3 regions of the Pseudoalteromonas sp. NCCP-2140 genome follow, and region 3 is predicted to be linked to each of the others. Evidence: predicted binding sites of a transcription regulator. Region 3 holds the regulator's gene; each other region holds the start of a gene.
The links. Region 3 encodes sigma-54, which starts transcription at its own class of promoters, with help from an activator protein. Its sites were predicted from a motif close to GTTGGCACGNNNNTNGNNT; they were not measured.
Positions count from the first base shown of each region.

Region 1 (3,284 bases), on a different contig from region 3:
CGCTTTGGTATAAACGTGTTTAAAGTAAGAGAGGTTCTGCAATGTCCACCACTTACTAACATGCCTAAATCAAATGCGTACATTCGCGGTGTTGCGCATATCCGTGGTCAAACTATCTCTGTTATTGATTTATCGATGGCTGTAGGTGGCCCTGCAATTGAAAATATCAAAGACAGTTTTATCATCATTGCTGAGTACAACCGTTCAGTGCAAGGGTTTTTAGTTGGTGGTGTTGAACGAATCGTGAATATGAACTGGGAAAAAATAATGCCGCCGCCTTCGGGAGCCGGACGTTATTCTTACCTAACTGCGGTCACTGAGATTGAAAACGAATTAGTTGAAATTCTCGATGTAGAAAAGATATTAAACGAAATTTGCCCAGTTAACACTGAAGTAAGCGCTGAAGTAGTTGGTGAAGGTGAGATTCAGCGTGACTTAGGTGAGCGTATTGTCTTTATTGCTGATGACTCTGCAGTAGCTCGAAACCAAGTTAAGCGTGCGCTTGAACCTCTAGGTGTACAAACTGAACTAGCTAAAAACGGTAAAGAAGCACTTTTACGTTTAAGAGAGATTGCTCAGCTCGATTGTCAAAATGATATTACTGAACGTGTTGGTCTATTAATATCTGATGTAGAAATGCCAGAAATGGACGGTTATACCTTAACCGCTGAAATTAAGGCTGATCCAAAATTATCACCTTTGCATGTGATCTTGCATACCTCTTTAAGTGGGGTGTTTAACCAAGCAATGATCGAAAAAGTGGGTGCTGATGATTTTATTGCAAAATTTAACCCAGATGAATTAGCGACAGCTGTGAAGAAGTGGGTTCATTGTGATTAATTATTTATAGGTGGTATTACTTTGGAAAATAAGCATTTACAACAAAGCGAATACGATCAATTCCGCTCTTTTTTAGAGCAACAATGTGGCATTGTGCTTGGCGATAATAAACTTTATTTAGTTAAAAGCCGCCTTGCGCCGCTTATGGCGCGTTTTAATGTTGAGTCTTTATCACAGTTGGTAAGTAAAACACTAAGCCCTCATGAGAGGCAGCTTCGTGCCGCTGTCGTTGATGCGATGACAACCAATGAAACGCTTTGGTTTCGTGACCAATATCCGTTTGAGTTATTGAAAACAAAACTATTTCCTGAGCTTAAAGATGTGCGTAGGCCACTAAAGATATGGTCAGCGGCAAGTTCATCAGGACAAGAGCCGTACTCAATTGCCATGTCGGTTGCCGAGTTCCAATCTAAAAATCCAGGCGTATTAAAGATGGGTGCGCAAATTATTGGCACTGATATCTCTAATACCATGCTTGATATGTGCAAGAATGCTGAGTATGACTCGCTAGCCCTTGCTCGTGGCTTGTCGATGGAGCGTCGTCAAAAGTTCTTCAAGGACAGCGGTAATGGAATGGCTCAGGTAGTTGACCCTATACGTAAAATGGTCAGCTTTAGACATTTAAACTTATTGGATTCATACGCTTTAATGGGCAAGTTTGACATCATATTTTGCCGTAATGTGTTGATTTACTTTTCACCAGAAGTAAAAGCTAAAATCATTTCGCAATTTGCTCAAGCTTTAAACCCGAAAGGTTACCTGTTTTTAGGTGCGTCAGAATCAATGGCGGGCTTAAGTGATAGCTTTGATATGGTTCGTTGTAACCCCGGTATCATCTATCAGAAAAAGTAAACCCTCCTTAGCAACCTAGCCCTTAGGTTGCTAAATTTAACTATTTTTCAGTCTCTTATATAAATTAAATCACTCCTAAATTTTTGGCTTAGCTTTTGCATTAACCACTACAGAGTCAATTTTTTGGAGATGGTTATGGCTATCAGTTTTGATAAAGCATTTGGTGTTCATCCTCATGCGATGTTGATCCGTTCACAACGCGCTGAGTTATTAGCGACAAATATCGCTAATGCTGATACGCCGGGCTATAAAGCGAAAGATATCGATTTTGCCTCGGCATTAAAAGCGGCAAAAAGCAACCAACAAGGCGGCAATAGCATGGTAAGAACCGATGCTAAACATATTGCCGGGGGCAGTCGTTTTGTTGGCAGTGCAGAAATGTTTCGTACGCCAAATCAAGCAGATACAGGTGATGGTAACTCAGTCGATATACAAGTGGAACGAAACTTGTATGTACAGAACTCATTAGAGTATCAGGCAAGCCTGCAATTTATGAGTAGTAAAATTAAAGGCCTTAAAAAAGCCCTCGGTAGTCAAGGAGCTTAATCATGAGTTTGTATAATGTTTTTGATATTTCAGCAACCGGTATGAGTGCGCAAAATGTTCGCTTAAATACCACAGCCAGTAATATCTCGAATGCGAATACGATTAGCTCCAGCCAAGATCAGACATACCGAGCGCGCCATCCTGTTTTTGCTGCAGAGCTGACTAAAGCGTCATCATCACAAAGCAATCCTCAGGGCTCTTCTGTTGGCGTTAAAGTATTAGGTGTTGTAGAGAGTGATAAACCTCTGCAAATTGAATATAACCCGAACCACCCAAGTGCGGATGAAAATGGTTATATCTACAAACCTAACGTTAATGTTGTAGAAGAAATGGCAAATATGATTTCAGCCTCTCGCTCTTACCAAACAAATGTGCAAGTTGCTGATGCAGCTAAGCAAATGTTAAGTAAAACACTGTTGCTTGGGCAGCGGTAACCGAGGATAAGTTATGAGTAACGACATCAGCAGTGCGTCATCAACGTATTTAGATAATTTACGTTGGCAAGACAATCAAAATAAAACAGAAGAGAAAGATGATACTTTAACGCAAGAAGACTTCTTCTCACTTTTAACACAACAGTTGTCGTTTCAAGACCCAAGCAAGCCTGCAGACAACGATCAAATGATTGCGCAGATGACGAATTTCACTATGGCTGAGGGTATTTCAAACTTAAATGAGAAGTTTGAATCACTCACTGCATCAATGACATCAAATTCTGCGTTACAGGCTTCAACGCTCGTTGGTAAGCAAGCGTTACTTGAGTCTGACACCATTGACTTTGATGGCGAAAATCTAGCTAAAGGGTCGGTGGTTGCAGAAACCGCTGTTGAATCTTTAACGCTAAGAATAACGGATTCATCAGGCCAGTTAGTGCGTACCATTGAATTAGGTTCTCAGTCAGCGGGTGCACTTCGTTTTGAGTGGGATGGTAAAGACAATGATGGCAATGTGCTCCCTGAAGGTGAGTATGACATCAGCGCTGAAGGCTTTGTAAATGGAGACTACAGCAGTATGCCAATGGCGACCTTTAAGAATATTGAAAGTGT
Region 1 is NZ_BRCZ01000002.1:170,753-174,036, forward strand. It holds gene NFU46_RS04700 (chemotaxis protein) at 1-840, shown strand, start outside; gene NFU46_RS04705 (protein-glutamate O-methyltransferase CheR) at 862-1,692, shown strand; gene flgB (flagellar basal body rod protein FlgB) at 1,828-2,238, shown strand; gene flgC (flagellar basal body rod protein FlgC) at 2,241-2,672, shown strand; gene NFU46_RS04720 (flagellar hook assembly protein FlgD) at 2,686-3,284, shown strand, end outside.
Region 1: a site for sigma-54 is predicted at 1,775-1,793, ahead of flgB (flagellar basal body rod protein FlgB). Genes of this name have one in related genera too.

Region 2 (3,284 bases), on a different contig from region 3:
TAGCATCTTCATGAACCAATCTTGCTCCCAAAGTGGAACTTCAATCGCTTCACCAGCATCTTCACGAACAAATGGCACTGTAACAACCTCAAGCGCATCACCACGCTGCATATCAAAACCAACACCGCCTTGTAATAAACGACGAATATTTGACAATGCTTCTACAGAGCGAGGAACCATGGTTGTTTCACCATTTTCACCCACCTGCGGTACATAATCAACGGCAACTGAAACACTGATACGACGAATAACACCGGTTTGCTGACGCTTATGCGAAATTGTTGTATCAAGCTCATAGTTACGTGTTGCTTCTTTATGCGAACGACTTGGGTTCGTTGCTGAGCCTGCTCCACCTTGGCCTGCAATTTCTGGAATATTAGAGTTAACTGGCGGCTGATTCGTTAGCGCACCAGGAATGCCCACTGCAAGACCACCGATGTTGTTTTCTTCGAACGTGGTTTCACTGCGCACAGCAGGTAAGTCTGGGTTATAACGTTTTTGTGTTTCTTCGACTGCACTAAAGTCCATGTTTAAATCGACTTGCGCGGTATAGTTACCTAATCCTACAACTGGAATAAGGATGCTATCGATTTTATTTAAGTACTCTTCTTCACGCTTACGTTCAATCTCATACTCTTTACGAGAGCGAGCAGCAAGTGAGTTTTGTGAACCTGAATTAAGTAAGCGACCATTTTGATCGGTAACAGTAACACGCTCTGGCGATAACCCTTGGACTGCTGAGGCAACAATATCAACTACTGAGTCAACTTCTTCACCGTCAAGTGTACGACCGCGTTTTAAGGTAAGCACTACCGTCGCTGAAGGTTGTTTTTCACGACGGGCAAATACGTTTTCTTTTGGAATAGCTAAAAGTACTTTGGCGCGAGTAACATTTTTTAGCTCTTCGATGGTACGTGCAAGCTGTTGCTCACGACCATGTTTTAAACGTTCACGTTCAAGGCGCTGGCTAACACCAAACCCCATGTCTTGCATGATGATGTCAGTACCTGAGCTTGGCGCTTGCTCTAGGCCTTCACGAGCCATCAATAATTTAATGTTTTGGTATTCACCTTCTTCAACAGAGATGACGTTACCATCAAGTTCGTAATCAATCTTTTGAGCGTCTAAAAAGTCCAGCGTTTGAATAAGCTCTTCCGTTGGCATTTTGCCAAGCGGACGCATATCTGGTTGACGAGCCCAAATAATAATAAAAATTGCGATAGCCAAACAGATTGCCAAAGCGATCACTAAAGTAACCTGGCGTAAAACATCTACACCGTTTAAGGCACTTAGGTAGCCTGACTTTTGCTCTTGTTGATCATCAGTATCGGTTGAGTCGATACCGCCGCCTGCTAAGGCTAGATCAGTTGATTGATTAGATTGCGCCACAATAATTCTCCACTACCTAGTTACACAGGCATGTTCATGATTTCTTTATAAGCTTCAACAAGTTTATTTCGAACTTGCACCGTAGCTTCAAAAGCGACTGATGATTTTTGCGAAGCAATCATTACGTCTGCTAAAGAAACACTGCGGTCGCCCATTTCCATTGCTGTTACTTTTTGCTTAGCGTCTTGTTGTAAGCCATTCACTGTATCAAGTGCATTGGTAAGTAAATCACCAAACTGTGCCGACGATGTTGGCTGAGTTTGTGTTGGTAAATTATTAATTGAGTTACTACGGCCTACTTCTGAAGCCATAGCTTGCATTTCTTGAAATAATGCGCTGTTTTGAACTTTCATAATACTCTCTGACAATGCAGTTTACTTATGCACTGATAAAGCACAAACCGTGCCACAAAATAAAACCAACAAATTCAATAGTTTGAATCATTAATTTTGCATGTCAGAGTTTTGACAGCAAACAAGCTCACAAAAATGTGAGCTTGTTTGAGTAACTTTTTGGAAGGAGTTTATGCAGGTAAGGCTATACCCAAGTCTCGCATTTGCGCCAGTTTATAACGTAACGTGCGCGGACTAATACCTAAGGTTTCTGCAACCTCTTTGCGCTTACCATTACAGCGCGCTAAGGTTTCTAAAATAATACGATGCTCTTTGTCTTTCAGCTCGTCTTTGTAATTACCTTGCTCACTCACTTGTGGCACGGTATCTAAAATAACTTCAACAGGCTGTTCTTGATATACCGGTGCGTTGTGTGGCGGCGTAGCGACTGGCTTGATATCAACCGTAAGCAACTCTTCAATAAAGATATCATCTTGATGAATACTATTCCCATCGCATAATATCAACGCCCGTTGCATAACGTTATCAAGCTCTCGTACATTACCTGGCCAAGCATGCGATAGCAGCTTTTGTTTCGCACCCTCACTTAATTGAGCTATAGGCTCTTTACTTTTCAGGCAATGACGCTCTATTAAATGCTCAGCCAATACAATAATGTCGCCAGGACGCTCGGCTAATGGTTTCCACATTAACGGGAATACATTTAAGCGATAATATAAATCTTCTCTAAATAGATTTTCGCTCACCGCTTCTTTCAAATCTCGGTTACTTGTAGCTAGAACGCGAACATCAAGCTCTATGGTTTTACGACCGCCTAAGCGCTCTACTTCGCGCTCTTGAAGTACACGCAGTAATTTAGCTTGTAAGCCTAAATCCATCTCAGTAATTTCATCAAGTAAGATGGTACCACCTTGAGCTTGCTCAAATTTACCCGGACAGGCTTGAATCGCGCCGGTAAACGCCCCTTTTTCGTAACCGAATAAGGTTGCTTCAAGCATGTTTTCAGGAATAGCAGCGCAGTTAATAGCCACAAAGGGGGCATCGCTACGATTTGATTTATCGTGGATAAAACGAGCCAACACTTCTTTACCCGAGCCACTTGGGCCGAGTACCATGACACTGGCATCTGAACGGGCAACTTTGCTCGCAAGCTCCAATAGCTTAATACTTGATGGATCGGCAACGATTGGGCCATCGGTTTCTTTTTCCTTTTCAGGCAAATAACGACTCACCATGTTAAGAAGAACTTCTGGAGCAAACGGCTTTGCCATGTAATCAATCGCGCCTAAACGCATTGCTTCTACAGCATCATCAATAGTGGCATAGGCCGTCATCATTAATACCGGCAGCTCAGGATAATTAAGTTTAATGCTACGTAGTAGGTCAAGGCCGCTCATAGCGCCCATTTGCACATCACTAACAACCAATGAATAGCTATTTTGCTTAAGCAAGATCATCGCTTGTTCAGCGCTATCTGCAGCAACGCAATCAATACCCGACATTTCAAGGGTATCAATCAGTGCTTCTCGTAAGCCTGCGTCG
Region 2 is NZ_BRCZ01000002.1:210,545-213,828, reverse strand. It holds gene fliF (flagellar basal-body MS-ring/collar protein FliF) at 1-1,389, opposite strand, end outside; gene fliE (flagellar hook-basal body complex protein FliE) at 1,410-1,742, opposite strand; gene NFU46_RS04895 (sigma-54 dependent transcriptional regulator) at 1,913-3,284, opposite strand, start outside.
Region 2: a site for sigma-54 is predicted at 1,781-1,799, ahead of fliE (flagellar hook-basal body complex protein FliE). Genes of this name have one in related genera too.

Region 3 (3,284 bases):
TAGATGAGCCTTTTGCTGGTGTTGATCCAATTTCAGTGTTAGATATAAAGAAAATTATTGAGCACCTAAAAAATCGTGGTATCGGTGTACTAATTACTGACCATAATGTTCGAGAAACCCTTGATGTTTGTGAAAAAGCCTACATTGTTTCTCATGGGGAGCTAATTGCATCAGGCACACCTGAGCACGTATTAGCAGACCAAACTGTACGCGATGTATATCTAGGCGAGCAATTCAGGCTGTAACCATTACGCCAGCGACTAGAGCATCTGCTAGACTTATAACAATGACAATAAATCGATAACTGTGTTTATACAGTTATCGATAACTTAAAAAGGATTGTTAGGGATACATGAGGCAATCATTACAGCTGCGCATGGGCCAGCAACTTACAATGACTCCACAACTGCAACAAGCGATTCGTTTGTTGCAGCTCAGTACATTGGATCTCCAGCAAGAAATTCAAGAAGCGCTTGATAGTAATCCCCTGCTTGAAGTGGAAGAAGCGGATTACAATGAAGAAAGCACCGGCAAGAATGAGCAAAAAGCGGAGCCTGACGATGTGCAAGTCAGCGCGTCTGCCGAAGAAGCACCTAGCGAGTACGAGCAAGAAAGTAGTGATGCTCTCAATAAAGACACCGTAAGCGATGACTTAGCAATGGACGTCACGTGGGATGAGTACATGAGTGCCGCCCCTTCAACATCGTCAGGGCCAATGCCTGAAGATGAATCTATCTATCAGGGAGCATCAACCGAAACCCTTCATGAATACCTAATGTGGCAATTACAGCTCACGCCATTTAGCCCTACTGATGAAGCGATTGCTGTGGCAATTGTAGAAGCTATCGATGACTCAGGTATTTTAACGGTAAGCTGTGAAGATATAGTCGAAAGCTTTAATCAAAATAACGATGAAGAAGAAATCGAACTTGATGAAGTCGAAGCGGTCTTAAAAAGAATTCAGTTATTTGATCCTGTGGGTATTGGCGCACGCAGTTTACAAGAATGTCTGTGCATTCAGTTACGCCAATTCGATGCTAATACGCCATATTTAGCTGAAACTAAAATGGTTTTATCTGAGCATATCGAATTATTAGCGAGTCGCGACTATCGAACTTTGATGAAAAAGACTAAGCTTAAAGAAAACGAGCTTAAAGAAGTGATGACGCTCATCCACAGCTTAAATCCTAAGCCTGCGGATAGCATAGTGCGCGAAGAGTCTGAGTACGTCATACCTGATGTATCAGTAAAAAAAGTAAAAGGTCGCTGGGTAGTCGAGTTAAACCCAGACTGTATGCCAAAGATTAGAGTGAACAGCCAATATGCGGCGATGTCTCGCTCTGTAAAATCAAGTAGCGACAGCCAATTTATTCGCTCTCACTTACAAGAAGCTAAGTGGTTTATTAAAAGCTTAGAAAGCCGTAACGATACGCTATTAAAAGTGACCAACTGTATCGTTCAACAACAACAAGCTTTCTTTGAGCATGGCCCTGAAGCAATGAAGCCGATGGTGCTAAATGATGTTGCTGAAATGGTCGAAATGCATGAATCGACGATTTCACGGGTAACAACGCAAAAATATATGCATACCCCACGGGGTATTTTTGAGTTGAAATATTTCTTCTCAAGCCATGTCAGCACCGAAAATGGTGGTGAGTGTTCTTCTACAGCAATACGCGCTTTAATCAAGAAGTTAGTCGCTGCAGAAAACTCAGCTAAACCATTGAGTGATAGCAAAATTGCAGATATATTGGCTGAGCAAGGAATTAAAGTAGCTAGACGTACAATTGCAAAATATCGTGAGTCTCTAGCAATACCTCCGTCTAATCAGCGTAAGAGTCTGATTTAGACGTTTTACATAGAAGGAAAAATGCTTATGCAACTAAATTTAACTGGTCGTCATGTAGAAATCACAGATTCATTAAGAGACTATGTAAACACCAAGTTTGCAAAACTAGAAAGGCATTTTGACCATATTAATAATGTTCATGTCATTCTAGATGTAGAAAAATTAAGCCAAAAAGCAGAAGCAACTTTACATGTAAACGGAGGCGAATTGTTCGCTTCTACAGAACATCAAGATATGTACGCAGCCATTGACTCACTGATCGATAAACTTGATCGCCAAGTCATTAAACACAAAGAGAAATTAGCTCGACATTAAATTATGAAACTAAGTTCACTTACTAACCAGGACTGCAGCAAAGCTGCGGTCCTTTTTAATAGCAAAAAAAGAATTCTTGAATATATCAGCGAACTGGCCCACCAGCAGCTTCCTCATTTATCGCAACAAGATATCCTAGATGCTTTACTCAACCGAGAAAAACTAGGTAGCACCGGCATTGGCCGAGGTATTGCTATTCCACATGGCCGAATGAGCGGCGCAGATGAGCCTCATGCATTTGTGATAGTGAGTGAATCCCCTATTAATTTTGATGCAATTGATAATCGTCCAGTTGATATTTTTGTGGCACTCATCGTACCAGATGGTGACTGTCAGCTTCACCTAAAGACCTTATCAACAATTGCTGATAGACTTAAAGATAAAGAATTTTGTAAACAGCTGCGTAGTGCTACTACCGATCAGCAACTGTTTCAGGTCATATCAGCAGAGGCATAAATGGAATTAATAATTATCAGCGGTCGCTCAGGCTCAGGTAAATCGGTCGCTTTACGAGTACTTGAAGACTTGGGCTATTATTGCGTTGATAATATTCCGGTTAATTTACTGCCTTCGCTCGTACGTAGTGTGTCTGATAACTACGATAAAATAGCGGTCAGCATCGACGTGCGTAACTTACCGAAAGAGCAGCAAGAATTTAATGATATTCTTGAGTACCTGCCAGGTTTCGCAAACCCAACACTATTCTATTTAGACAGTGATGACCAAACTCTGATCAAGCGCTTTTCAGAAACACGCCGCTTGCATCCACTATCTATTGATTCTTTGCCGCTTGATCTGGCCATTAAACAAGAAAAAATCCTGCTTGATGTGTTGATCACTCGCGCTGACTTTATGATTGATACCACTGATCTGAGTGTTCATCAGTTAGCAGAATCAATTCGCGAAAAGATTTTAGGTAAAAAAGATAAAAAGCTGATTATTACTTTTATGTCGTTTGGCTTTAAGCATGGTATTCCAAAAGAAGCTGACTACGTTTTTGATGCACGCTTTTTACCTAACCCACACTGGGAACCTGATTTAAAGCCACTAACAGGCCTTGATCAACCAGTAAAAGATTACCTAGCTAGCCACAGCATAGTGCAAAAGTTCACGTGGCAAA
Region 3 is NZ_BRCZ01000003.1:473,972-477,255, forward strand. It holds gene lptB (LPS export ABC transporter ATP-binding protein) at 1-245, shown strand, start outside; gene NFU46_RS08810 (RNA polymerase factor sigma-54) at 353-1,849, shown strand; gene hpf (ribosome hibernation promoting factor) at 1,877-2,164, shown strand; gene ptsN (PTS IIA-like nitrogen regulatory protein PtsN) at 2,168-2,620, shown strand; gene rapZ (RNase adapter RapZ) at 2,621-3,284, shown strand, end outside.